One region of the Ruegeria sp. CF8 genome, then DNA from elsewhere that is predicted to be linked to it. Evidence: riboswitches for the same ligand, from Rfam matches in the RefSeq annotation. Region 1 holds a riboswitch; each other region holds the start of a gene.
The links. A riboswitch is a leader RNA that binds a small molecule or an ion and turns the genes downstream of it on or off. The one in region 1 is predicted to bind cobalamin.
Positions count from the first base shown of each region.

Region 2: linked by a shared signal. The riboswitch ahead of ACR0EV_RS04780 (DUF4198 domain-containing protein) and the one ahead of ACR0EV_RS05590 (DUF1636 family protein) in region 1 are both predicted to bind cobalamin.
Region 3: linked by a shared signal. The riboswitch ahead of ACR0EV_RS22180 (DUF1636 family protein) and the one ahead of ACR0EV_RS05590 (DUF1636 family protein) in region 1 are both predicted to bind cobalamin.
Region 4: linked by a shared signal. The riboswitch ahead of ACR0EV_RS18565 (hypothetical protein) and the one ahead of ACR0EV_RS05590 (DUF1636 family protein) in region 1 are both predicted to bind cobalamin.

Region 1 is NZ_JBQFRG010000002.1:198,642-204,125, reverse strand. Features, by position in the region: gene ACR0EV_RS05600 (ABC transporter substrate-binding protein) at 1-477, opposite strand, end outside; gene ACR0EV_RS05595 (ABC transporter ATP-binding protein) at 490-1,266, opposite strand; gene ACR0EV_RS05590 (DUF1636 family protein) at 1,263-1,619, opposite strand; cobalamin riboswitch at 1,859-2,056, opposite strand; gene ACR0EV_RS05585 (D-lyxose/D-mannose family sugar isomerase) at 2,156-2,821, opposite strand; gene ACR0EV_RS05580 (carbohydrate kinase family protein) at 2,837-3,763, opposite strand; gene ACR0EV_RS05575 (glucokinase) at 3,803-4,783, opposite strand; partial or broken gene ACR0EV_RS05570 (GH1 family beta-glucosidase) at 4,829-5,484, opposite strand, start outside.
Region 2 is NZ_JBQFRG010000002.1:9,859-15,342, forward strand. Features, by position in the region: gene ACR0EV_RS04760 (energy-coupling factor ABC transporter ATP-binding protein) at 1-437, opposite strand, end outside; gene cbiQ (cobalt ECF transporter T component CbiQ) at 434-1,216, opposite strand; gene ACR0EV_RS04770 (cobalt ABC transporter permease) at 1,216-1,794, opposite strand; gene cbiM (cobalt transporter CbiM) at 1,791-2,402, opposite strand; gene ACR0EV_RS04780 (DUF4198 domain-containing protein) at 2,408-3,193, opposite strand; cobalamin riboswitch at 3,323-3,525, opposite strand; gene ACR0EV_RS04785 (LacI family DNA-binding transcriptional regulator) at 3,743-4,900, shown strand; gene ACR0EV_RS04790 (ABC transporter substrate-binding protein) at 4,897-5,484, shown strand, end outside.
Region 3 is NZ_JBQFRG010000013.1:54,921-60,404, forward strand. Features, by position in the region: gene ACR0EV_RS22160 (protein-L-isoaspartate O-methyltransferase family protein) at 1-275, opposite strand, end outside; tRNA gene ACR0EV_RS22165 (tRNA-Cys) at 502-575, shown strand; gene ACR0EV_RS22170 (SLC13 family permease) at 912-2,768, shown strand; gene ACR0EV_RS22175 (NAD(P)-dependent oxidoreductase) at 2,849-3,805, opposite strand; cobalamin riboswitch at 3,952-4,168, shown strand; gene ACR0EV_RS22180 (DUF1636 family protein) at 4,263-4,637, shown strand; gene cobW (cobalamin biosynthesis protein CobW) at 4,639-5,484, shown strand, end outside.
Region 4 is NZ_JBQFRG010000009.1:48,303-53,786, forward strand. Features, by position in the region: gene nudC (NAD(+) diphosphatase) at 1-60, opposite strand, end outside; gene ACR0EV_RS18550 (bifunctional 2',3'-cyclic-nucleotide 2'-phosphodiesterase/3'-nucleotidase) at 244-2,112, shown strand; RNA gene ffs (signal recognition particle sRNA small type) at 2,152-2,250, shown strand; gene ACR0EV_RS18560 (alpha/beta hydrolase family protein) at 2,299-3,159, opposite strand; cobalamin riboswitch at 3,293-3,513, shown strand; gene ACR0EV_RS18565 (hypothetical protein) at 3,605-4,012, shown strand; gene ACR0EV_RS18570 (protein-tyrosine phosphatase family protein) at 4,015-4,515, opposite strand; gene ACR0EV_RS18575 (DNA polymerase III subunit gamma/tau) at 4,688-5,484, shown strand, end outside.

The DNA.
Region 1 (5,484 bases):
GCGCAGAACGTCGCCAAACAACAGGTCCATGCTGGCCTCTGGGCGGTCTTTGTTCAGATGTACGCAGCTTTCGGTCAGAACCATGGTCTTGATGCCGAAGGGCGAAAGGGTGTCCGGAGTAACCTCGCCACCCGGCTGCATGCCGTAGTACCATCCTGCAAAGAACATGTCGGGTTCTACTGCAATGAGGTTCTCAACAGTAGGGTATTTTGGTGCAAGCTCTGGGATATCACCGCGCTGCGCATCAAAATCAGGGCTTGTCTTGTACCAGCCCGTGATTCCGGTCAGGCCCACGATCTTGTCTTGCAGACCCAATGCAAACGCCATGTCGGTCATGTTCATGTCGTGGACAACGATCCGCTCGGGCGCGGTTTCAAAAACCAGCGGTTCGCCGCAATTGTCCACTGTGATGGCTTCTGCGGCCGCGCCGCTTGCGAGGCCAGTGAACAGAGCCACAGGCCAAAGTTTCTGCATCATTGTAAGCTCCTGTTATGATGACAGTTTTCGTTTTCGGATATCCAGCGCAGGGATCATGCGGCCTTCATGCTGAAAACACAGATAATCCACGCCAAAGGTGTCGCGGACACGTTCCGTAGTCAGCACTTCGCTGACGGGTCCGTATCCCGTCAGGCGTGTGGACTTCATCAAAGCCACATGCGTTGCAAATTCGGGGATCATGACCAGATCGTGGACGATCATGACCACCGTGACGCCCAACTCGGCAACCAGGGACAACATGTGCCCCTTGGCGTCGGGATCCAGATGATTGGTCGGTTCGTCCAGAAACAACAAGGAAGGGTTTTGCGCCAAAGCGCGCGCGATATGAGCGCGCTGTCGCTCGCCACCCGATAGCTGGCTCATCGGCTTGCGGGAAAGATGAGACAAGCCGGTCGTTTCCAGAACTCGATCGAGGTCTTCCTTGTGCTCGGTAACCGATTTTTCAGCCCGAATAGGGATTTGCCCAAGCGCAACATAGTCTCGCAGACGCAGCCGACCGTCCGGCATTTCCTGCTGGCCGACAACCGCGATGGTGCGGGCACGCTCATGCGCGGATAGGGTGCGCAAGCTTTGGCCTTTTATCCACACATCACCCAACGCAATACGTTCTATTCCGCAAAGCAGCTTGAGCAGCGTTGTTTTCCCCGCACCATTCGGTCCCGCTATTGCCAGAATCGAGCCTTCGTCTAAGCCGAACGACACATCTTGCAGGAGGACGTCGCCATTCAAAGCGTAATATTCGAGACCTTCCACTGACAGAAAACTCATGACACCCCCTTGATTGGCAGGGCCGGGATTCGGGACAAGGTCTTGGTGAATAACGCGGGCGGGCGTTCGGTTGCGTTTGTCCAGCCATCGGAACTAAGGCTATATTGCTCGGCAAATTCCGCCACTGCGTCCAGATCCAGTTCCGTGTCGATGTCCCCAAACAGATACTGAGCCTTGCCCGGTGCCTGAAGGCCGATGGTCGTTGGTCGGGCGCAGCCCGCCATGCAATCAACAGTTCGGATTGCAAATCCCTTAGGGAGAATTGGTGCTAGTGCGCCCGTCACTTGATCGGTGGACATGGCACCAGTGCAGGTTGCGCATACAAGAATGAAATGATCAGCGGTTTTTGTCATTGCGTGTAGCGCTTACTGTGGGATGGTTTTAAATGCAATGTTATAACGTAACAAAACGCTAAATTTGCAGCACCGCAGGGTGTCCCAGCGCTGTAGGTATGAAAAAAGAGCTTGTTTCTGTCAGTCACCTTTAAAACTGTCCGCTCCGCTTGAAACCAAGCGCGGACAGAAGGTGCCACCAATGTAAACACGCGGAAAACGTGCCATCAAAGCCTCCTTCCAGGACGCCCCGCCCCGGGTTGGTTGAACATCGGATGGCAGGTCTCCTGACTTGCGGGTCTAGGCTCGGCCCACCTTCCCAACCCTTTCGGGGTCAGTGGCGCAGTGGCGTCGCTCTCCGCTTACAGTTGCGGGGGCAGTCACGGACTTGGCAAAATACTGTGCCGCACCGTATTCCCATTTTCATCCCTTACGGAACCATCCCGCTCAGCTAGTCTCGCAGTGCTTGACTTGTCAAGCGGGAGAATGAGTGGCTTTGGGCGAAATCACTTGGGCTCAGCCCTGTTGCCTGTCGGAAATTGCCAGCCCGGTCTGCGTCAGTAGTCGGAAACCAATAGGAAATCTGGCGCGGCATCTTCTTCGATTTTTGAAAATCGTGGGATCGGATCTTCAAACACATTATCCGTGCGATCGTCATTCACGGTCGAAACCTCTCCAATAAGGCAATCGCCGTGCTCGGCCCAGAACGCGTGCCAAACTCCGGGCATCAGAGTTACGCTTTGCCCTGGTTTCAGGCGTAGATGTTCACCTGGTTGCAACGTGACCGGGCAGGCATCGCTGGGTACTGTGACAGGCGTATGCCGGTCGATGCCGCCCTCGGGGTCCGATGCGTAGATCTCCATCACCAGATCACCGCCGCCTCGGTTGATGATGTCCTCTGCCTTGACGATGTGGCGATGCATCGGAGACAGTTGTTTGTCTTTCGAGATCAACAGTTTTTCTGCGTAAAGCATCCCGCGCCCGGACTGCAGATCATTCACCTCGCCGTTGCGCAGGGTGAAGAGGAACAGGCCCAGCTCATCAAACCGGCCCTGAGCGTAGTCGGTGATGTCCCACCCCAAGCCGCGGCTGCGGATCGTTTCCGCCAACGGGCTGCGCATCTGTTCAGGGGACCAATCTGCAAAAGGCGGCAGTACGGCTCCAAACGATTGAATGAACGCCTGCGCTTCGGACTTGATGCGATTTATGTCAGATCGTTTCATCGGATTTTCCAAAAATTATAGCTCATGAGCCCAGGGGGGTTCCGCCCCGGCGCGAGATACGGTTACAGCGGCAACTTCGGCGCCCAGTTCCATGGCCGCGTGCAAAGCGCTAGAAGTTAAGTTGCGTACTGCAGGTTTTGTCAGATGCCCGGCGCGGCTGAGACCAGTGAGCACACCTGCATTGAACGTATCCCCCGCACCGATCGTATCCACGACCTGCACCGGCTTTACCGGCACCGTCACTTGCGATCCATCCGCCAGATACCCGTTTGCGCCATCGCCGCCCCGGGTCACGATCAGCGCTGATGGTCCGGCTTTCAACAACAAGGCTGCTTTGGCTGCTTCGGGTTCCGCACCGGGAATGATCCAGTCTAGATCCTCGTCCGAAACTTTTACGATATCGGACTGCGCGATCATGCGGTTCAAGCGAGTTCGAAACCGGGTTTGATCCTGAATAAAACTCGGACGAATGTTGGGATCCAACATGATAGGGCGATCGTTTCCATGCTGGCTCAACAGGGAGGCATAGGCATCTGCACATGGCTCACACGCCAAGCTTATGCCCCCAAGATACAAAGCCGAGATAGCAGGGAGCTGATCTGGCATATCTTCGGGCATCAACATACGCCCAGCCGTGTTTTCATCAACAAAACTGTAGGTTGCGTGGCCATCTTCAAGTTGAACAAACGCAAGCGTGCTGGGGCGATCCGAAAGTATGACATGCGAAACGTCAACGTGGCTTGCCTTTAACGCGTTGATCAGTTGCTGACCGAACATGTCCGTAGATACACCGGTCAGCATCCCGACGGACTCACCCAAGCGCCCCATGGCGACAGCTGTATTCAGGATCGCGCCACCCGTGTGAGGCACAAAACCTTGCGCGCCGGACACCGTCGGCTGGGCAATCATGTCAATCAGGGCTTCCCCACAGCACAGGATCATTCCAACGTCCTTTCCCAGAGCCTCAAGCGTGCAAGATGGTCATCGCTTCAGTGCGTTTTTGCAAAAGTTGTTTGCCCCGATGATGCCGAACTCGGCCTGCTCTGAGACGTAAAGGTTCAAGGATTTGCGAAGCTCGCTGAAACGCCCGCCGCCATTGAATGCGTCCTTGAAATCCTGATCAAACAGCCAGCGGTTTTTCTCGGCGACACCACCGACAAGAAACACTCCACCAGTAGGCATAAGCGTTACAGCCATATCACCCATAAGCGCGCCCAGATGCGTTGTGAACATCTGCGCAGTTTTTACCGCGATGGGATCTGAGGCATCGCGGGCTTCCGACAATATCTCTTTGGCCGAGCGAAATGACGATTGCACAGCACCCGCTGCCAACCCAACGGCCTGATACAGGATAGGAAGGCCAGTTCCGCTCAGGAACATCTCTGCCTCCAACGCAAGGCTGTCGCCAAAGAAACAGTCCGGAGCAATGTGACGGGCGGCTTCAAAGATCTCGACCTCGTCCCGGTGGCGCGGGTACAACCCAACATGTCCACCTTCGCCGGAAACTGTGTGATAGTGACCTTCGGAAAACAGCAATGCTCCGACACCAAGCCCGGTGCCGGGGCCAACCACCAAGCGTGTGCCGGCAGGCGGTTTCATCTGACCTTGCAAAACCGAGATATCTTTTTGCGCGATGTCGGCGACGGACCATGCTGCTGCGGTGAAGTCATTGATGACAAAAGTATGTTCCGCCCCGGTCGCCTGCGCCAGTTCAACCTCGGACAAGTCCAGATTGGCGTTTGTAAGGCGGATGACGCCATCTCGGACGGGACCAGCCCCGGCAGCAACGACCGCCTGAGGATTTGTGCCAACCTCATCGCGCAACGCGTGAAAGGCGTTCAGCAGATCATCCAGAGTTCCCGTCGGGTGTTTACGCAGGTCTGTCAGTTCCCCGTTTGTCACAACACCCAGACGCGTGTTTGTTCCACCGATGTCCGCAACCAAATTCCAGTGTTCATGCACAGATCCAGATGGTTGCGCTAACGGCTGAGAGACGTTCTGCCCCTCTGAAAGGGCGGATTTAAGTGCCACGAACGAAGCTTTGGGCGTTCTTTCCAGAGTTTCAAAATCCACGTCCACCAGTCCAAACCTTTTCTCGTACCCGAAGGCCCATTCGTAATTGTCCAGTAAAGACCAGACAAAATAGCCTTTCACCGGAACACCTTGTGCCAAAGCGTCCTGCACGGCTGCAAGGTGTGTATCAAGATATTCGATACGGTCCACATCCCGCACGCGCTCGGCGCTCGCCATTCCGTTTTCGGTGATATAGATTGGTAGCCCGCCCGTATAGTCCCTCTGTGTGCGAACCAGAAAGCGGTTTAGGGCGGAAGGTTCTATTTCCCAACCCATTTGCGTTTTTGGCAATGGTCCCGCTACATCTGTCAAACTGGGCCATGCGGAATCGTTGGGTGCAATAAGCTTGCGCGTGTAATAGTTCAATCCGCACCACTCGACCGGCGTTCCAATTGTCTCGAAATCATCTTGCCAACCAGACGGCAAGTGCGGCTCCAGGCCATCCAGTACCAGTTGTGGATACTCTTTCTTGAATACACCACCAAGAAAGAACCGATTGTAAATCGCGTCATACCGGTCCGCTGCAAGCCGCGCTTCGACGCTGTCATCGGCGGGTTCCGCCCACTCCAGGTTAAACACTGCACCCAGGT
Region 2 (5,484 bases), 190 kb from region 1:
AGCCGCTTTTCGCCCCCGGACAATTTATGCGTGATGCGGTCTCGCAGGTGCATCAAGTCCAGATCGGACAGAACCTTATCAACAATGGCAAGCGCCTCGACCTTGCTGCGGCCCAGATTGAGCGGTCCAAACGCGATGTCTTCTGCGACGGTGGGGCAAAACAGTTGGTCGTCGGGGTCTTGAAACACCAGCCCGATCTCTCGGCGTACCTCGTGGAAATCTGCTTCGGCCCGTCGGTCCTTGCCAAGGGCAATCACGCGTCCTGCGGTCGGTTTCTGCAACCCAAGGGCAATGCGAAACAGCGTAGATTTTCCCGCCCCGTTGGGCCCGGTAATTGACAGGCGTTGACCCGGCTCAAGTGAAAGTGATGCACCGTCCAGGACGGAAGTCTGCCCGGGATAGGCGAAATGGATATCTTCGAGTTTAAGGATCGTCATAGGAAATCCAGGCAAAGAAGACCGAAGCAGATCGAACCCAAGGTCACAGCAAACATGCAATCCCGTCGGGTCAGGCAAAAATCCTGAAGCAAAAGTAGCCGCCCAGAAAACCCCCGGCATTTCATAGCGCCCAGTATGCGTTCTGACCGTTCGATGGCACGCACCAGCATCATGCCAACCAGATAGCCAAAGCTGCGATACGTGTGCCAGTTGGTGCCGGGGCGGAAGCCACGAACTTTCATGGCTCCGCGAAGGCGCAGATATTCTTCGCGCAAGACTTCGATATATCGGATGGTAAACATCAGCAAATGCACAAGAACCTCTGGGCAGCGCAGTTTGTACAACGCATGCCCCAGAGTGACGGGCTCCAACGTGCCGACCAGAACCATCAGCGCCAGAACCACCGCGTTGGCTGTCAGGGCAATCTCAATGGCCTTCCAGAGTCCCTGCCAACTGGCCGGATACCCAAACATAGTGAACATCGCGTCGCCGGGCATGGAAAAAGGCAAAAGTACCAACATGAAGATGATAAAGCTGTCCATCATTGCCATGCGTTTGAGTGTGCGGCGCACGGGGAGGCGGGACATCAAAAGCAGTCCGATTGAGACCGCCAGAGCCACAAGCAACGTGGGGATTCTGGATAGCGAAACCGTAACAACAGCAAAAAAGCACGTCATTACGATCCGCATCCGAGGGTCCAACTCCCCGATCACCCCGAAAGGTGCGCCGGCATCAGCCTCGGCCAGTGTCTTTGCCTGAGGTTCCAGAGCGTGGGCCATCAGGCGGCCATTTTTCGGCGTGCAGCGACATAAAAGCCGATACCGAACAGACCTATGATGTAGCCGATCCCTCCAAGAACGGTCTGCAAGTCGTTTTGTTCGCGATAGGCGGCAATCTCACGACGCAGAGGGCGGGTTTCGTCTCGTACCGCTTGGGCAATGGCCGCGCGCTCCTCGTCGGTTAATGACGCGACAGTCGTCGCGGTATCGTTTGTGGTTTCAACCTGCGTAACAGGTTTTACAAGCTCGGCATCCACGCCCAAAATCTCAGCCACTTCCTCGGCGGGCATGGTGACCTCGGCAAGATGACCAGCGCCCAGATCTGCTTTGAACGTGTGCGCGACAGGTTCGGTGGGGGTGTAGAGGAAGAAACCATCGGTATCGGTGACTGTTCGCCCCAGTTCAGCGCCATTGGGGCCGTAAACAACAACTTCTTGGTTTTCAGCCATGTCGCCGTTGGAAAAGCCCAACTCCCCTTCAATCGCGTCGCCTGCGGGAAAGACCCCTGCGATAACTTTATGGGCCAGCGCAGGAAGTGGGGTAAGCCATACCGCAACAACGAAAATTAGCTGTCTCATACGGGGGCGCCTCTAAGAAAGAGTTCAGGCTTGACCTTGCGGGCCAATAGAATAGCGAAACCGGTAAGTACCGCTTCGATTGCCATGACGGGAATATGTGCAAAAAAGACCAGTTTCGCGGCTGGTAGAAACGCGTCACCAGACAGAGCCAACGAAACAGCGACAAATGCCGTCGTGGCCGCAATCGAAAACGCTCCGCCGATGCCGCCCCAAATAGCGCCCTGTACAGGAGAGCCGCGTGCGATCAGACGGCCAAAGATCATCCATGTCAGCACTGCCGGAAGTGCGATGTTGACCGTGTTAATCCCAAGCACAGTCAAACCGCCAAAGCCGAAAAACACGGCTTGAAGCAGCAGGCCAACAAACAGCGCAGGAAAAGCGGCCCAGCCAAGCAAAAGCCCGGCTAGACCGTTCAGGATCAAATGCACAGAGGAAGGACCGATCGGCACATGGATCAGCGAAGCTACAAAAAAGCTGGCCGACAGCACGCCCGCGGTGGGAATGCGGTCCAGGTCCAGCGATTTCAGCCCCACAGCAATGCCGCCAGCCGCTGCGATTGCGCCGCCGATCACAACTGGGTTCGAAAGGGCTCCGTCCACGATGTGCATAGGGGCTACTCCAGATCCCAGGCGCGGATCCAGATCACAGCATCCTGGCTCAGTTCTTTGCCTTCATGTTCGGTTTTTGGGCCTGAACCCAGAGCAGCAAAACCCCAGTAACCCGCTTTCGGCACGCCAAAGGTGAAATAGCCGTTCTCATCTGAAATCGCGACCAATGCGCCGCCCGGCAGAGGGGATGTAGTAGCATCTTTTGCACCGTTTCCGGCCAAGTCTGGCTCTGCTGCCATGTATTCGATTTCGATCTCGGCACCAGCAACTGGCTCACCTTCGCTTAATACGCGGCCAGTAAAGGTGGACCCTGCAATGACGTTATAGGGCTTGTTCAACGGCAGAATTTCGGTCGCCAGACCTTGCGGTTGATCCCAGTCGGTGGGCAGTTCATTGCGGTTCAGGTAAGCCTTTGTGATCTGCTGGATATAGATATCCTCGGATTCTTCGTAATAAGGCGCAGGTACCGTCACCAGCACATAGTCGCCGGACCGTTTCACCGGGACCGACCCAAGAAACGCTTTGGCGCTGTTCTCGGGGCCTTCGAATGTGGTTTCTTCCAACGTACCCAATAGATCGATCTTTTCGCTGTTGTGGATCACATAGAACTCTTCCGGCTTTTCCAGGATCATCGCGTGCCCGGCTTCAAACGGATGCCAGAAGACCAACTTGACCGGAACGTCACCCGGACGCTCGATCATGGTATCTTCGGTGTATTCCAGCAGGAAATGAGCCTGCGCCAGCGCAGGCATTGCCACAGCAGCTGCCGCGGCCAACAAAAAGTGTTTCACAAATACGTCCTTCTCACGTCGCGCCTTCCCCGGCACGCATTGATTTTTGACATTGGGGAATGCGAAACCATTTGCCCCAACGGGCAAACAGATCCGGCGCACACCCCGTCGCCGATGATGAGCACCCCTTCCGGGGGCGCATGTTCGGCAGGTCTCCTGACTTGCGGGTCTTCACGCTAAACTGGCCTTCCCGGGTGTAACCCAGTGGCGTCATCAGTCTCGCTCGCCGCTTACAGTTGCGGGGGCAGTTGCAGATTTGGCCAAGAATGTGCCGCACTGCATTCCCTATTGCCTCCGGGTGACTCCCCGGAACCGAACATGGCGCGTTGATGACAGAAAAACTTGGATACGGTCAACTCCCGATTGCGGCATTGAGAGGGTCATCTGCGAATTCCGGAGGTGTTCTGATTGCATCTTTTCGACTTCGATCATGTCCAAGAGAGGGGTGTTGCGACCTGTTCGCTGGTTGGGGTCGATTGTCAGATGCGGGATGCAGATGTCATTTTTTTGTTGCCGAAACCGGTTTCGGAACAATTAAATTAAAGAATGATGGCGAATCCCGAACTGCAACAGCGACAAATCCGATCCCGGCGCGCCGCGTCGGGTGGGCGGGTGAAGCTTGACGAATTGGCTGATCACCTCGGCCTTTCGAAAAGCACCGTGTCGCGTGCATTGAACGGGTATTCCGACATCTCAGAAACAACGCGAAAGCGGGTCGAGGTAACGGCGCGCAAGATGGGGTATCGCCCGCTCAGCCACGCTCAAGCTATTCGAACAGGGCGCGTGCGTGCCATTGCCATGGTTATCAACAGTGAAGAACCGGATCGGCACAATCCATTCTTTCAGGACTTTCTTGCGGGCGCTTGCGAAGCCGCCAGTGCATCTGACTGGACGATGACAATTTCGACCGCGAAATCGAAACAGGACATGCTAAATGTTTTGGGTCGTCTGGTCGAAGAACGAAAGGCCGACGGATTCATCCTGCCACGTACCGAAGTCGATGACGCGCGGGTTGGGTACCTAAGCGACTTGCAGGTGCCCTTCATCCTTTATGGTCGGACAGGGTATGGTCGGACCGGTTTTCAGGATGAAACGTCGTGGTTTGATATTTCCGGCGAAACGGCCATGAGCGACGCAGTCGGACGTTTGGTCCGTTTTGGTCACAGCCGCATCGGCTTTGTTGGCAGTGATCCGAAGTTCAACTATAGTCACCTGCGTCGGGATGGCTATGTCGACGGGCTTAGGGCTGCAGGATTGCCGGTCGATCCTGATTTGATCCGCGACGGGGCCCGCACCCGCGAAGAAGGGGCCTCTGAAGCGCGCGCATTGTTGCGCTTGTCTGTCCCGCCGACCGCGATTGTATTTGCGACGGATCAGGCGGCATTGGGAAGCTACCCTGTGTGTGCAGAATTTGGCCTTGAGATCGGGCGCGATGTCTCGGTCCTTGGGTATGACGGAATCCCGGAATGCCAATATGCCAGCCCTGGGCTGACGACGTTCAGCGTCGACTCCAAACGGGCAGGTGAACGCCTTGCAACGATGCTGATTCGTCAGACCAGAGGGGAAGAACCCGCAACTTTGCGTGAACTTAGCCAGGCGGCGCTGATCGAACGCGACTCTGACGGGCCGCCACTGCTGACGTCGAGCGAGTTGGCGAAAAAAATCAAACGAACCATGGAAGATAATCGGGGAGGAAACCGACCATGAAACTTACACCAAACGCAGCCAGGCTGATGCTCGGCTCTTCGTTGGCACTGGCGCTGACGGCCATGTCGGTACAGGCGGACACGATCCGTTTCTGGACGACCGAAGAGCAGCCCGAGCGTCTGGCGAAACAGCAGGAAATGGCTGACCAGTTCAAGGCTGAGACCGGTACAACGGTCGAAGTGATCCCTGTCACGGAAACGGATCTGGGCACCCGCGCAACCGCAGCCTTTGCCGCAGGTGACTTGCCGGACGTGGTTTACCACCCGTTGCAGTACGCTCTGCCATGGGCCGAAGCAGGAATTCTGGACACCGAAGCTGCGACCGAAGTGATCGAAGAACTGGGCGCTGATACCTTCGCGCCTGGTGCTTTGGGTATGGCAGCGTTCAATGGTGAAACGGCTTCGGTTCCGGTAGATGGCTGGACGCAAATGGTTGTCTATCGCAAAGACCTGTTCGATGAAGCCGGGTTGGAAGCGCCTGACAGTTTTGCCGACATTCAGGCTGCACTTGAGGCGCTGCACAACCCGCCAGAAATGTATGGCTTTGTCTCGGCCACCAAAGTTGATGAGAACTTCATGAGCCAG
Region 3 (5,484 bases), on a different contig from region 1:
GAATACCCCATGGCCGGCGCGATATCGAGAACCATCTCATCATTCGAAATGTTCAACGCATCCAGCATTTTGGCCAGTGTCCGCGGCTCAATCATCGCGCGTCCCTCGCCCATATCGATCAAACAGTCGACATAGGCAGCTTCACGCTGAGCATCCGGCACGAAATTTTCGCGTGGAACGCTCAACATTGCTTCGATGATCGGGAACTTGGTGACATCAGAGGGTCGGACCTGTGTATCAACCATTGTGCGGCGCCGGGCTGCGAAATCTGTCATTGGGTATCTCGTCTCATTCCCATGGATGTCCGGCTTGTGCCACATCCTGACCCGACCAGCAACGGCCCTGTTGCCGCAACCAAGATAAGGTGTTGAAATAATCCGTCGCCGGTTACTGTGAAATTCAATCTTGTCGCCAAATTTGCACGCAATCCACTGGACGCCCTCCAGGAAAGCTGCTAAAACCCCACGCACACCACAGCAAGTATTTGATTTTACTTGAAAAGGCGAGTTGGCGGAGTGGTGACGCAGCGGATTGCAAATCCGTGTACACCGGTTCGATTCCGGTACTCGCCTCCACAACATCTTCTTACCGCGCTTGCGTCGAGCTTTTCGTAGTTTCTGATCCTCAGCTTTTGCTGCGATTGCCCTCGCATATGGGCTTCATTCGCACCGTAATCCAATCCAACAAGAATTGCCGCCCAAAGGCATACGATGAGACAAAGCCCCCTATGTGATTGGTGAGAGGCGTAGTGGTGACCTCTAAATGCGTACCATCACATGAGTAACATTATGTCCAAAACTGGATCAAAAACGAAACTTCATGACAGCAAAGACGAAATGAATTAAGTGTTTATTCAAGAAAAGTAAAAAAGTTCTGGACGTATTGTGGAACACATAACCTTTACCTTCGAGATGGGGGTCGTTTGCGCCCTTCTCGCTTTCACTGTTTTCCTGTTTGTGTCCGAGGTCGTGAGAATCGACCTTTCCGCCATACTGGTCCTGGTTCTAGTCGGTCTGCTAAGCTATGCGCCCGGGCTTGAAAATCTGGCGGATGTCCCGCGTCTGTTCGATGGGTTCGCTTCCAACGCAGTCATTTCGATTATTGCGGTCATGATCGTTGGTGCTGGCCTGGATAAAACCGGCATCATGAACAAAGTTGCAGCCGTAATTCTGAAATATGGTGGCAAATCGGAAGGCCGTGTGCTGCCAATCATCTCCGGTACCGTTGGCGTTATTTCTTCCTTCATGCAGAACGTCGGCGCCGCGGCCTTGTTCTTGCCAGTTGTCAGCCGGATATCCACGAGATCCGGCATTCCACTGTCGCGTCTGCTTATGCCGATGGGGTTCTGTGCGATCCTGGGTGGTACGATGACGATGGTGGGGTCCTCACCGCTGATCTTGCTCAACGACCTGATCCAAACGGCCAATAACGGCCTGCCGGACAATCAGAAAATGCAGCCGTTCGGACTATTCTCAGTAACACCGATCGGGGCGGTACTGATCCTGACGGGCATCGGGTACTTTCTGCTGCTGGGGCGCTGGGTTCTCCCTGCGCCGGAAGAGGCCGACAACACGGGCACCGGCCAAGGCACACAAGAGTATTTGCAGCGGGTGTATGGGCTCAAGGCAGATGTGTTCGAAGTTGTTGTGCCTGCGGACAGCCCGCTGGTGGGACAGATCCTGGCCGACATCAACCATGAGAACCACTTGTACATCATCTCGACCTTCTATCGCGGCAAAACCTCTATGGTTCAGGTTCTTACCGCTGAAATCGCGGCCCCTTGTCGGCTTGCGATTGTCGGACGCCGTGGCGAGGTGGAGGTTTTTGCAAAGAAATTCGGTTTAACGGTTCTTCCCGATCTGGATGTTTTTGTTGAGGAGTTCGCACCCACCAATGCCGGTATCGCCGAAGTGGTCGTTACCCCCGACAGCAAATTGATCGGCAAATGCCCGCGCGAGCTTTTGTTCCGCAAAACATACGGCATGTCGCTTCTGGCCATTCACAGAGGGGAAGAAACGCTCAGCCACGTAGAGACCGAAGATCATCAATCCACTCAGATCGGGCTGGAAAAGTTCCATGCCGGTGACATGCTTGTCGCGCACACACGATGGGACAATCTGATGCGGATCACGCGTGATCCGGATTTCGTAGTGGTGACAAGCGACTTTCCGCAAGAGGAACTGAGACCTCAGAAAGTCGGGTGGGCGCTTGCCTTTTTCGCTATTTCAATATGCCTGATCCTGTTTACCGACGTACGCCTTTCGCTGTGTCTTCTCACCGGGGCAGCTGGCATGATGTTGAGCCGTGTTCTCAGCGTGGATGAGGCTTACCGCGCCGTTGGATGGAACACTGTTTTCCTGCTCGCCTGCCTCATACCTTTGGGACAGGCCGTGCAAAACACCGGCACAGCCGCATGGATCGCGCAGCAGATCATGGTCATTCTTGATGGTTGGCCGCTTTGGTCGCTTCAAACCGGCGTTGCCGTTCTGGCGACTGCCTTTTCGCTGGTTATGTCGAATGTTGGAGCCACGGTATTGCTTGTTCCACTTGCAGTTTCAATTGCGGTGGCTGCCGGAGGCAACCCTGCCGTCTTCGCGCTGACGGTTGCCATTTCCACTTCGAACAGCTTCATCATCCCGACCCATCAGGTCAACGCATTGATCATGGGTCCGGCAGGGTACAAGGTCATGGATTTCGTCCGTTCAGGCGGCATCATGACCGCGCTGTTCCTAGTTGTGTCATTGGTGATGATCAACGTTATGTACTAGCGCAGCAATCGGGACCAGATTTCCGGATTAGCCCACCCCGATTGCCATTGACATTTCGTTGGAAAGCTCAGGCTGAACCTCTACGCCGAGCGACGGCCTTGCGGGACAACCTCATACCCCGGCTCTTCCGGTTCATCATCTTCCATCTCAGGTGGGAAGCCGGGAGCTGTGATATCCAAACCTGTCGCCTCTTCCAGTCGTTTGATGATATTCGGCGACAGCTCGCGGTCGCCATACCGTGCAATGCCATCTTCAAAAATCTTGATCATGACCGGGTTCATTTCCAGAGGCACCCCTGCGCGGTCGGCAACCTCCTGAAACAGACCGATATCCTTTTTCACCAAGTCCATAGTGAAAGAAATATCGCGCGAACCGTTCAGGATGACCTGACTTTCCGTTTCATGCACAAAGGATGTGCCGGACGAGATTTTTATCGCCTCATAGGTAGTGTTTAGGTCCATGCCCGCCGCCTTTGCCGTGACAAGCGCTTCGGCGCAGGTGATCAGGTTGGCCGTGGCCAGATAGTTGGTCAGCACCTTCAGGACTGAGGCAGAACCCAATTCACCAGTGTGCAAAACACGCCGTCCCATGGTGGTCAGAAACGGCAAAATCCGCTCAAAAGTCGCACGATCACATCCCGCGAAGATCGAGATATTGCCGGTGGCTGCCCGATGGCACCCGCCCGAAACCGGGCAGTCCACTGCCGCGCCGCCGCGTTCGATCACCTCGGCCCCCAAACGCTTGACCTCGGCCTCATCGGTTGTCGACATCTCCATCCAGATCTTGCCGGGGCCCACTTCGGGTAGCATCTCTTGCATGACCGCATCTGATGCCGCAGGCGATGGCAAGCAGGTGATGACCGCGTCGCAATCGCGCATCAGCTGTGACGGGCCTTCTGCCGCCTTTGCGCCACGGGCAACGAACTCGGCCACCAGATCCGTGTTAAGATCGTGCACCGTCAGATCAATCCCGTTTCGCAGCAAGGATCCCGAAAGCTTGCCGCCAACGTTTCCCAACCCGATGAATCCTACTTTCATATGTCGCCTCTCCCTGCTGGCTTGTACCTGTCATGCGATCACGGATTTATCTGACCATTCATGCCGCCCAACGACAACCACAGGTCGCTTTTCACACCCGCCTCCTGATGTTACGCGCAACGCGCTTGACAAGCGGGCCAGCGGTGCCGCATGACCCATTCGTTGGTGTCGGCAAGAGCCGATGAAAAGGGAATGCGTCAACGGAACTTCCGCCAAACGCAGCCGCCCCCGCGACCGTGACCGGAGAGGGTGCCCAATGCCACTGGCCTAGGCCGGGAAGGCGGGACATCCGACAGAGGACCCTGACGTACCGGGCCTCTGACATCCGCAAGCCGGGAGACCTGCCAACACCCGAAGTTGAAACCGGGCGGGGTGTTCCGGTATCGGGTCCATGTTGCAACACGTGGCCCGCTTGAAACCCCGTCCCCCGCGAAGAGGATTTGGGGGGATGAGAGACATGACTGAGACCACACCGGTCGAGCTGCTGGTCTGCACGACCTGCCGCCGCGGGCTGCCTATCGAAGACGATGCGCAACGCCCCGGTACATTGCTGCACCAGGCCTTGGAACAAGCAGAGCTGCCCGAAGGCATCACCCTGAAACCTGTCGAATGCCTTTCGAACTGCGACCAAGGCTGTTCTATCGTGCTGCGCGGTGGTCCCGATCGCTGGACCTTCGTTTACGAGAACCTGAACGAAGTGGACCATGTCGATGTAATCGTCGACGGTGCGACCAAGTATCTGGCCACCAAAGATGGCCTGGTGAAATGGCGCGAGCGCCCTGAACATTTCCGCAAAAACTGCGCCTCGCGCATTCCCCCGATTGGAGCCTGACATGTCGAATCTCGAAAAACTTCCCGTCACCGTGATCACCGGCTTTCTGGGCTCGGGCAAAACCACACTGGTCAAACACCTGATGCAGAACCCGCAGGGCAAACGTCTGGCTGTTGTCGTCAACGAGTTTGGCGATGTGGGCGTGGATGGTGACATCCTGAAATCCTGTGCCATCCCGGATTGCCCGGCGGAAAACATCATGGAGCTGGCGAACGGTTGCATCTGCTGCACCGTCGCGGATGACTTCATCCCGACCATCGAGGCGCTGATGGCGCTGGAACCGCGCCCCGAGCATATCCTGATCGAAACCTCTGGGCTCGCCCTGCCCAAGCCGCTGTTGAAAGCATTCGACTGGCCGGACATTCGCTCGAAAATCACCGTCGATGGCGTGATCGCTCTGGCCGATGCTGAGGCCGTTGCCGCCGGTCGCTTTGCGCCGAATGTCGAAGCTGTCGATGCCCAGCGCATGGCCGACGACTCGATCGATCACGAAACGCCCCTGTCCGAAGTGTTCGAGGATCAGATTTCCTGCGCCGACATCATCCTGCTGACCAAGCCTGATCTTGCAGGCCCGGAAGGTGTGGCAAAGGCCAAAAAGGTGATCGCCGCCGAAGCACCGCGCCCCCTGCCCGTGGTCGAAGTTGCCGAAGGGGTTGTGGACGTCCGCGTTGTACTGGGTCTGGAAGCGGCTGCCGAGGACGACATGGATGCCCGCCCGTCGCACCACGACGGTCACCACGATCACGAACATGACGATTTCGAAAGCATCATCGTCGAGCTGCCGGAACAAACCGACCCTGCCGATCTGGTCGCCAAGATCGAACGTCTGGCGTCAGAGCTGAACATC
Region 4 (5,484 bases), on a different contig from region 1:
CGTATGGGCCGCTCGGTTCAGGCCCGAGCCGCCAAAGGTCACCTGCTCAGCGTTTTTCATTGGAATTCCTTTTGGTCCCTGGCACAGGGCTGCCATGTCTCAGACCGTGTTGCAATGGCAATTCAAACACGCACAACACGCATATCTGCCGCTGAAAAGCCGCATGGCGGCCCCGGAAAAATCATTTAGGTTACGCTTTGTAAGATTTAATCAATAACCCTATTCAAAAGCAGACCATTCAAAGTGAAGCAAAACCCTTCGACGCAGGTGTCCTCCGAAAAAAACCGTGGGCATGTGCGTATTCTGGCAACAACCGACCTGCATATGAACCTGACAGGTTTTGACTATTACACCGATACTCCTGACCCGACGCTAGGATTGACGCGCACCGCCAGCCTGATCCGCAAAACCCGCCAAGAAGCAAGTGATGCGTTGGTTCTGTTGGTAGACAACGGAGATGCATTTCAGGGAACGCCGTTGGGCGAATGGGCGGCCCAGAACGACATGCCGCACCCAATAATGCAAGCCTTTGCGGCGCTGGAGTACGACGCCATAGGTCTCGGCAACCATGATTTTGGTTTTGGGCTGCCGGTATTGGACAATATCATCTCGCAAGCCCCTTGCCCTGTCCTGTGCAGCAACCTGCATCGATCGGGTGGCCTGCAAGCATGGCAGAGATTTGCGATACTGGACCGCACCGTGCCTTTGGGTGGCAAAGATATGCCCCTTCGCATCGGCTTGATATCCGTTCTTCCGCCTCAAACCACCCGCTGGGAAGAGCATCACCTGAACGGAGAGGTCACAGCCGAAGACATCCTGTCCTCGGCACGCGACCTGTCAAAACGACTGCGCGCTGAAGGATGTGACCTTATCGTTGCTCTGGCGCATTCCGGCCTGGGCCAAACAGAGCCGGTGGAAGGGATGGAGAATGCCATAATTCCCTTGGCCGCCATCGACGGAATCGATGCCATTGTCGCCGGGCATACGCATCTGACCCTTCCGAGTCGCACCGATACCAACGCCCAATATCTCGATCACGCAAACGGGCTGGTGCATGAAACCCCGGTTGTCATGGCCGGGTCGGCCGGATCTTATCTTGGTGTCATCGATCTTGTTATTTCTCCGCAACCGAATGGCCGATTAAACATTGAAGAATGTCGCGTGGACCTGCGCCCGGTTTGCGCGAGCGGAATCGCGGTCGAGGAAGACCAGGATATAGTGCGTCTGTTCGCCGACGCCCATCGTCAAACACGTAACGCGGTCGCCAAACCCGTCGCGCTCGTACCAGAGACCATGCACAGCTATTTCAGCTTTTGCGCACCGGATCGCGGCTTGGCCCTGGTCGCTGCGGCACAGGCTGCCGCTTTGCGTCCATACCTGCAAGGGTCGGCGTTGGGCGAGTTGCCGCTGTTGTCAGCCGTGGCGCCCGGGAAAAGCGGTGGGCGAGCTGGCCCTCGGCATTATACAGATGTCCCGGCGGGGGAAATATGCCTGCGTCACGTTGCGGACCTGTATCCGTTTCCCAATGAACTGCGCGCATTACAGATCAACGGTGCCGACGTGCTGGATTGGCTGGAAATGTCGGCAAGCGTGTTCAACCAGCTTTCACCAGATACAGAAGCGGATCTCATCAACCCTGAACGTGCCGGTTACAATTTCGACGTTATCTTCGGCCTGTCCTACCAAATCGATCCATCGCAACCTGCACGCTTTGACAGTGACGGTCGGCTCATAGACCCTGACAACAGACGAATCTACAACCTGACAATCGGTGGCCAACCTATTCAGCCCGCACAAAGGTTTGTCCTGGCCAGCAACAATTACCGCGCCAGTGGAGGCGGACATTTTCCTGCCGCCTCTGCCGCCCAACGCATCAACCTACCGCCGCTCGATATCAAGGACCTGTTGCGGGATTACCTGTCGCATCGCCTTCCCCCCGATCCCATAGCGCGGCTCCCCTATCCGTTTACTCTGACAGCTCAAACGGGTGTAAATGCCTTGCTGCGAACAGGTCCCGGTGCCCTTGAACACATGGATGAGCTGCGCATGTTCAACGCCCAATTGCTAAGTCCCGATGACGCCGGATTCGAGCGTATCCGCCTCACGTTCTGACGGGTTGTCTTTTGCCCTCGCCTTCCCTATATCCAGAGTCGAGAGGTTGGCGCGGGCGAGCGCCTCGCCAACCTGGTCAGGTCCGGAAGGAAGCAGCCACAACGAGCCCCGCTTGGGTCGATGTCCAACCTCTCACTTTCCCACTTTGTACGTAACGGGTGATATTCAGTGTCACCCCAAGCTCGTTCAGGCGTCGATAAAGCGTGACCAGAGGGCCGCGTTGCATCGGGAAAAAGCGCCAATATGCCCAACCTCAGACAACCCGAAATCAGCCGGTTTCAGCAGGTGTCGTTTCGCTTTGGGTCCATAGAGATCAGCAAGCCGCCATACCGCCTTGGGCGGTACCATCTGATCATCTTCAAAGGTAAAAAGATCCACCGGTTTTTCAGCTTCTGTCCACCGCGCAGCAGGTAGCCCAGCCCCGATCTCGGGCAAGTAGCTCGAAGGTGCGGTGCACCATTTGCGCCATTGCCAGTAGACCGAGGCCGGCAAATCCGCCCCAAAGCCGATTGCCTTTCCGGGCAAATAACCAAGCGCTTTGACCAACAATGGCGCATGCCCATACCAGAAGACCCCGGCCAACCCACGGTAAGGCCAAGGGTGATCGTTCAGGGTCACAAGCCCAGAACACACACAAATCATCCGGTCGATTTTGTCGATATCGGGCTGTACGGGTCCCAGCATGGCACCTACAGAATGACCGATCGTCCATTGTTGCGCATCGGGAAAACGCCTGCGCATTTCCGCCCGCGCCGCTGGCATGTCGATCAACGCCCAATCCGCCATTGTCGCACCCGCATCCTTCATGCGGCCATTCAAAGAGTGCCCGAAATCCCGGTAATCATAGGTTAGGCATGCCATACCGCGCTCGGCGGCCAGCCAACGCGCGAAGTGGCGATAATAGTCGCGTGGCACGCCTGTGGCACTGTTCAGCACAACCACTGTGCTGGGTTCAGACAAAGGTCGGTACAGGCGTGCTGAAAGGGTTGATGACCCGGACGGAAAGAGGAACTCTTCGGTCAAAACCGTCTGCTCTGTATCCAACATGATCCCTGACCCTGCGCTGATAAAACGGCTGGCTTACCTTCAATGACGGAAACTCTACGCGGGAAGTTTTCACCCATCCAGCATGACCAAACGTCGGGGCCAAAGATCCGCTTGACTCGGAACTGGGTCAGACGCTAGCGATTGTGTGATGGTTCCTGCCCCCCACAAGGGGTCGGGATGAAAAGGGAACACGGTGCGGTTCCGTCTGGTCATCCGGACGCTAACCAATTCCGCGACTGCCCCCGCAACTGTAAGCGGTGAGCAATGCCGAAACGCCACTGGCCCCAAGGGCTGGGAAGGTCGGCAAAGCAATGACCCGCAAGTCAGGAGACCTGCCATCGGAACTGAAACCGAAACTCGGGCGGGGTGTCCGGGCAGGTCCTGACTGCACTTTGCCGTCCCACCTGACCCGATCCTTCTGTCCACCACGCGCGGAGGGCGCAGGATGATCTGGAAGACAAAGACGCATGAATACAGCGCAACGGTATGTCAGCGGACAGGTAAAACCTGCCCCGCCCTGGCGCGGTTGGCGCGCTCGATCTCGGAGGCCATGACACAGGCTTCGGCTGCCACTGGCGACGACTTCGAGTTTGACGGCAGTAGTGAGCTTTCACATTGCGCCGAAGGGTGCCAGGCAATTTTCCAGGCGCAATCAGACGGTGTTCGCGTGTTTTGTGACACGCAACCCGACGCAGCGATTGACGACCTGAACCTCTATGCCGATCTGATTTTTGGAAACACGTTCCGCACCCTGCCATCCGGCATCATTGCAAACCCACCCTGCGCGATGATCGAGGTTGCAACGCTACGGCCCCGGAAAACCGTACACGCACCCGAACAGCTTTCGGCCTGAGGTCACACCACCTGCGCCGGGGAAACCCGGGCCGCCCAAGCCAGCTGCGCGTCTGTTTCCACGGCACAGGGGCGCAGCGACCGCAAACGCTCCAGCGCCTTGTCCGCCCGTTCGCCGCACTCGACCATCAGACGCAGGACAACCATCCCCGACCTGCCGCAGCCGCCCCGACAATGCACCAATACCCGACCTCCGCCAGCCAGAGCGTGCCGGGCGGCGGCGCTGACATCTGGCCACGCCTCTTCAACCGCCGCAGTGGGTGCGCCAAAGTCCTCGATCGGCAGATGAACCCACCGGCTGGCCCGGCTTTGGATATCGCTGCCAAAATCCTGCGCCCCGTGCTGAAGCATCTCGACATCCGTCGTCATTGAAATAACCAGCCCCGGCTTCCACGCGGCAATCGTGTCCAGATCCGTCTCATAATCCCCGCCACGTCCGGGTATCGACGTCAGGGCCAGCGTTCCTCCTGCGACTTGCAGGGCATAGATAACCAGCTGCGACATGAACGTGTGTCCTCCACCAGGAACTCTTTACAAATATGAGTCTTAAATTTTGTTGGAAAAGCTTAGTGCGAATCCGGTCGGAATCTAAATCAAAAATCATCGCGCCTCGCGGTGGACGCGGAAGGCGACGGCCACTACGCTGAGCCGAAGTACCGAATCCGACCGAGAAAACATGACCGACACGCCCAGCCCCGCCTATCAGGTTCTCGCCCGCAAATATCGCCCGGAAACCTTTGCCGATCTGGTGGGTCAGGATGCCATGGTGCGCACCCTGAAAAACGCGTTCGAAGCGGACCGGATTGCGCAGGCTTTCATCATGACCGGCATTCGCGGCACCGGCAAAACAACCACCGCGCGGATCATCGCCAAGGGTATGAACTGCATCGGCCCCGACGGCAATGGCGGCCCGACGACCGAGCCTTGCGGGCAATGCGAACATTGCGTGGCGATCATGGAAGGCCGCCACGTCGACGTGATGGAGATGGACGCCGCCAGCCGAACCGGCGTGAATGACATTCGCGAAATAATCGACAGTGTCCGCTATCGCGCCGCCAGCGCGCGTTACAAGATCTACATCATCGACGAGGTCCACATGCTCTCGACCAGCGCCTTCAACGCGCTGCTCAAGACGCTCGAGGAACCGCCTGAACATGTGAAGTTCATCTTCGCTACCACCGAGATTCGTAAAGTGCCGGTCACGGTTCTGTCCCGCTGTCAGCGCTTCGACCTGCGCCGGATCGAGCCCGAGGATATGATCGGGCTTCTAAAAAAGATCGCAACCGCCGAAAGTGCCCAAATCGCCGAAGACGCGCTGGCGCTGATCACACGTGCCGCAGAAGGATCGGCACGGGATGCAACTTCGCTGCTGGATCAGGCGATTTCGCACGGGGCGGGCGAAACGACTGCCGATCAGGTCCGCGCGATGCTGGGCCTTGCGGACCGTGGCCGCGTTCTGGACCTGATGGACAT